Candidatus Vesicomyosocius sp. SY067_SCS001: one gene and its partner. Each later gene encodes a partner of the first gene's protein in a complex. Links are inferred from orthologs where the notes say so. Each region holds a gene or a part of one and is shown on either strand. Other genes may lie near its edges.

Region 1 (2,962 bases):
ATTGACATTTATTTGTGAGTAATATTGTTGTTGTTTATGTAATTTTTAACCTTTAAGCTTTCATGCTTAGTGGTTTCTAGCATTGTTAACTCATAATAGAGTTAAGATTTATATGAGTTATTACATAAAACAAAGTTGCTATTTAGTGTTTTTACCAAAGCAAATGCTAAGATAACATCATACGACATAGCGTTTATTATTTTTAATTTAGTGTTTAGTAACAATTCTGAATTCATTATATTTTGATTAAGATAAATACATCAATGTAAGTGATGAACTATGGCGCGTCTAGCTTGTCTAATAGTGCTAATTTTATTTCCTTGTTTAACTAATTAACTTTGTTTTATTAGGTGTTTATGTATGTGAATATAAACACTGATCCAGTCTTGTTTGTAGTTAATAAATATAGTGTTATCGTTAATACTTTATTAATATCATTTATTATTTTCTGATGGGCTTGTATTTATATTCTTTAGAAGGTTTGGCAGATATGGTTGTTTATTATAAAAATATTTAAGTCTAAAAAAATGGGCTGGTAATAATGTCTTTAACAAATTTAGATAAATTTACCATTAAATAAGGATTTTTAAGCAAATAGCTTTTTGGTCTTTGATAAAAAGGAATTTGTGTTTAATTTGATTGATATGTTTAAGGTTTAAGGCTTATTGAAATATTTTTTCTTTTTACTAGCGTGGCGCTTGTACTGTAAAAGTAATTTTTATAGTAGTAAAATCTTTAATAATTAATGTATTTCTTTCTTGTTTTTGAAAGTATTGATATGCTGAATATAGATAGATATTGTCATAAAATCAGGATAATAAAGTTAATTTTTTTCAATTTTTTCAATGTTAGAGTAGAGTGTTCCGTTAGCTATTTGAGTGATAATGGTTTGATTGATTTTAATATTAGTTACTGATGATAATACTTGATTTTTAGTATTACTAGTAATACTAAAACCCCGTGCAAGTATATTAAGTGGCGACAAGTGATGAAGTGAGTTGGCTTGAATAGATAATCTGGTTTTATGTTTATTAGTTAGAGCTGTAATTATATTTTGAAGTCTTTCAGTTACTAAATATAGAATATTATTATTAGTGTTGATTATTTGCTTAATTTGGTTTTTAATTTTATTCAAAGATATTTGATTCAAAGACTTGGCGTGTTTAATTGTTTTAATAGGAGAGTGTTGCTTTAAAGTGGTGAAAAGAGAATTAAGTTTAGCATTATTTAAAGTGAATATCGATTCTTTGCAAGTAGTAAGATTAGTACTTAAATAATTAAGTTTTTGATTTAAAAAATCAATTTGTTTGTTTGGGTTTGGTATTTTTAATTTAAGTTGATTAAGACGAGATTGGTAATAATATAAGGCCTGTCGATAAGATTGATGTAGTTGCTTGTATAATTTATGAGTATTGGAGAGCAGTTCTAATCGGTTAGACGTAACTAACATGGCGGCAAAACTTGGTGTAGGTGCACGAATATCAGAAACAAGATCAGCAATTGTAGTGTCAGTTTCATGCCCAATTGCACTGATAATTGGAGTGTTTGCGTTAAAGATTGCTCTTGCTAATATCTCTTCATTAAATGCCTGCAGGTCTTCTAATGAACCTCCACCTCTGGCAATAATAATAACGTCACACTTTCTAGATTGGTCAGCTATATTCAAGGCATTTGTAAATTTTTCTATTGAATTTTGACCTTGAACTATTGAGTCAAATAACAAAATTTTAACAAATGGATAGCAGTTATTCAATACTTTAATAATGTCTTGAATAACTGCACCTGTGGATGAAGAAATAACACCGATAGTGTTAATAGTATTAGGTAATGGTTTTTTATGGATATTATCAAACAAACCTTCATCATCAAGGTCTTTTTTTAATTGTTTAAAGGCAAGATTTAAATTACCAATACCTATTTGTTCAATTCGTTGGATAACGAGCTGAAAGTCACCTCTAGTTTCATACAAGGTAGGCACAACACGAACTAAAACTTCCATTCCATTTTTAGGGTTAAACTTAATATAACGTTGATTGAACCGAAATAAAGCACAATGAACTTGAACTGTATTATCTTTGAGAGAAAAATACCAATGACCTGATGTTGGTCGTGTTAAATTAGATATTTCTCCTTGTAGCCAGCAAATAGGAATATTATTTTCAATGGTTTTATTGCAGATAGATAGAAAACTAGAGATTGTGTAAATCTCATCAATATTAAACACAAACTTAGTTTTGTTTTAAAAGGGTAAATACTGCACCTGTTCCACCATCTTTGGGTGGGCAAGAATTAAAAGCTAATACCTCAGGATGTTGACTTAAAAAACTAACTACTTGACTTTTTAAAAGCCCATTATCCTGGCTAGAATTATAACCTTTTCCATGAATAATATGGATAAATTTCTGGTGTTGATGATAGTGAATAAATTCAGATAATGATTGACAGGCTTCAATGGTAGTTTGACCGTGTAAATCTAATATTGGTGCGTAATTGATATTACCTTGTTTCATTCTTTTGATTATTTTTGGTGAAACGCTATTTTTGGCATAGTTAATTACAGCTGACCCAGTTAAACTGCCGTGAGTAATATAGTTATAGGCTTTAAACGCTTTTTTCTTAGCTAAGTTTTGAGGTGCGATTTTGTCTTTATTAATAGGGGCACTGTTTTTAATGGTATTTCTAAATAATATTTTGTCTGACTTGCTTATCATGATACTTTCTATTAAAATTGATTATGATGAGATATTAGTATAACTAATTTTTTGAAAAGTTATACCTTTTCAAAGATGGTTTATACTATTGTATAAACGAGAACATCAAAAATTATTAAAAGTAGGTTTTTAATAATTTTATTGCTAATTTTATAATGCTTTGATTTGTGAATTTAAGCGTGATTTTTTTCTAGCCGCTTGGTTTTTGTGTATTAACCCTTTATTAGTTGCTTGGTCAATCATCTTTTGCA
Region 2 (2,887 bases), 260 kb from region 1 along the record:
GCTCTACTGCAGTTTTATTTGGTGATGGTGCTGGTGCTGTAGTGTTAAGCGGAAGCGATAATACCGGTATTTTATATTCAAAACTATTTAGTGATGGAAATTATCTATCTTCACTCCAAGTTAGTAATAATTACATTAATGAAGTGGGGTTTATTGAAATGTCTGGTAATGAAGTTTTTAAAATTGCGGTTAATCTCTTATCTTCTTTAGCAGAAAAAACACTTAAAGAAACTAATTTAAATTCAAACAAATTAGATTGGATAGTACCCCATCAAGCTAATATTCGTATTATATCTGCTGTTGCCAAACGCATCAAAACTCCAATGAATAAAGTAATTGTTACTCTTGAAAATCATGGCAATACTTCTGCCGCCTCCATACCATTAGCACTAGATACAGCAGTTAGAGACGGCCGTATTAAAAGAGGTGATCATTTATTATTTGAAGGTATTGGTGCTGGTTTTAGTTGGGGTAGTATTCTAATTCAGTTTTAAAACAATCTTTCTTGCAATTTAGCTGTTAATTGTTGTAATTCTACTGCATCTACGCTTAATAAAGATATCTCATCAATAGCTTTTTCGTATAAATCCTTAAAAACAAGTCTTGATTTATCCAATCCCAATAAGGACGGATAAGTAGGCTTGTTTTTATACTTATCAGAATATTGTTTTTTACCTAATAACTCATCAGGTGTTTCAATATCAAGAACGTCATCTTGAATCTGGTATGCTAAACCGATATCTTTAGAAAAAATATTTAAAATAGCATGATCCTTATTGTTACAATTTTTAGAAATAATTGCACCTAGGTTAACTGCACAATTTAATAATGCACCTGTTTTTTTTCGGTGCATAATTTCTAACGTTGTAATGTTAACTTGTTTTGCAATAATAGATAAATCAATTGCTTGACCTTCTGCCATTTCAAATGAGGCATGCGTTAAAGACTTTATTAACTCAATTTTTGTATCAGAACCAATCAAATTATCATTAACCAACACCTTAAATGCCAATGTTTGCAAACCATCACCCACTAAAATTGCTTGAGCCTCTCCAAAAAGTTTGTGACAAGTTGGTTGATTGTGGCGTATATCATCATCATCCATAGCTGGTAAATCATCATGAATTAGAGAATATGCATGGATAAATTCAACAGCACAACTACTAGAATCAACTAAATCTAAATGCGTACTAAAAGTATTAGCAACAGAATAAGTAAGAATAGGTCTAAAACGTTTACCATTGGTTAATGTGCTATAACGCATTGCTTTAGTTAAATAACCATGCGCTGGTAAACATTTCTCTAATTTAGTATTAACCCTTGTAATGTAAGTATTAAAATCCATTACTAAAAAGTCTTAATGTAATATTTAACACTTAGTATAATACAAAATATTATAACCTCTTTAGTGGTTTTTCATTCGTATAGTTGTCTTGTTCAGTTAACATAGAAATTTTTTGTTCTGCTTTATTAAGTGCACTTTGACATTGTTTAGTTAATTCAACACCTTTAGAAAAGTGATTAAGCGAATCTTCGAGACTTAAATCGCCAGATTCCATGGTTTTTACAATTTTTTCTAAATCGATTAAACCTTGGTTAAAATTAAATTTTTCTGACATTTTATATTTTTCCTCGCTATCCGATTTACTTGTTATTTTATCCATTATTTTTGTTATAAATATTCTTTTAAGTATAGTAAATAGTTTAGTTAAAAAATAACACAATAATAAATTTTGATATTTTTTCTTATAAAGAATGAATAATATATTTAAATTTTACTAAATACTATTCTAATACACCTATTTACCTATGTAAACTATCAATTATTTATACATGTGACTCATAACCTTGTAAATATATACAAGAGAATGGATAAATCTAGTTAATAGGTGTTAAATTCTAAGTTTTTAACTTTTAAGCATCTATATTACTTCTTCCAGAAGAAATATTCTGATAAACATAGGTTAATCCCACTTGAACGAGTTGTAATTAAGACTAATTTAATTGTTGAGTTTTGTGCCAAAATTTAGCTACCTTAGCTAATTCAGGATTGATACTTATAGAGCGTAGTAATAAAAAATCATACGCCATTCTAAAACGTGGATTTTTTAATAATTCTTTTACTTTTTTAGGATTCATACTTTCTAGTTTTGGCTGTATCATCCAGATGTCTTTAATTCTACTACTAAGCCATCTTGGTAATGAAACTTGTTTAATTTGTTCAATAATAACTTCTTCTGAAGCTTGGCTCATAGCTAAAGATGTAGAACATTGTTTCTTTTTAATCACAAAAAAACGCTCATTTTGAGCCTGCCATAAAAATACAGCAAATAAAAAAACAGGTGTTACAGATTGGTTTCTTTTAATTCTATCTGATGTATTTAATAAAGCTTTTTTAATAAATTCATTCTTGTGAGTTTGTTTAAATAAATATTTAAACAAACCATATTCCTCTAAGCGTTGATATATTTTAAACCCATATTCATTATGAAATAATTTAATACACTCTTCATATAAGCGTATTGTGGAGATATTACCAAGAAGTGGCGCTTGCTCAAAAATAGCCAACTTAATCTCATTACTCAAATGAAAATCTAATTTAGTTTGAAATCTAATAATTCTAATCATGCGCACTGGATCTTGCTCAAATCTTTTTTTTGGGTTTCCAATAACATGTAACTCTTGTACTCTTATATCTTGAAGTCCACCTACATAATCAATAACTTCTTGTGTTTCAATGTCGTAATAAAGTGCATTAATACTCAAATCTCTACGTATAACATCATCTTCAATATTGCCATAGCAATTATCGCGCATAACAAGCCCGTTGTTAGCTACTTGTACTTTCCCTGATCTAAAAGTAGCTACTTCAATAAATTTACGTGCT

The links.
Region 2: the proteins of xseA (region 1) and HUW60_RS02235 are in contact, whole or in part, in a cryo-EM structure (PDB 8TXR), measured with the Escherichia coli proteins. The link is inferred for Candidatus Vesicomyosocius sp. SY067_SCS001 from one-to-one orthologs.

Annotation. Positions count from the first base shown.
Region 1 is NZ_CP054877.1:728,474-731,435, reverse strand. What follows is about bases 25-2,905. They hold xseA (exodeoxyribonuclease VII large subunit), read right to left. Parts: upstream 2,225-2,905; coding sequence 824-2,224; downstream 25-823. Other genes in these bases: rpsT (30S ribosomal protein S20), read right to left, coding at 2,862-2,905; HUW60_RS03505 (Smr/MutS family protein), read right to left, coding at 2,229-2,711. Also shown: more of rpsT, read right to left, coding at 2,906-2,962. UniProt on the Escherichia coli protein: Bidirectionally degrades single-stranded DNA into large acid-insoluble oligonucleotides, which are then degraded further into small acid-soluble oligonucleotides.
Region 2 is NZ_CP054877.1:464,338-467,224, reverse strand. What follows is about bases 8-2,813. They hold HUW60_RS02235 (exodeoxyribonuclease VII small subunit), read right to left. Parts: upstream 1,620-2,813; coding sequence 1,395-1,619; downstream 8-1,394. Other genes in these bases: pcnB (polynucleotide adenylyltransferase PcnB), read right to left, coding at 1,996-2,813; HUW60_RS02240 (polyprenyl synthetase family protein), read right to left, coding at 491-1,345; HUW60_RS02245 (beta-ketoacyl-ACP synthase III), read left to right, coding at 8-494. Also shown: more of HUW60_RS02245, read left to right, coding at 1-7; more of pcnB, read right to left, coding at 2,814-2,887. UniProt on the Escherichia coli protein: Bidirectionally degrades single-stranded DNA into large acid-insoluble oligonucleotides, which are then degraded further into small acid-soluble oligonucleotides.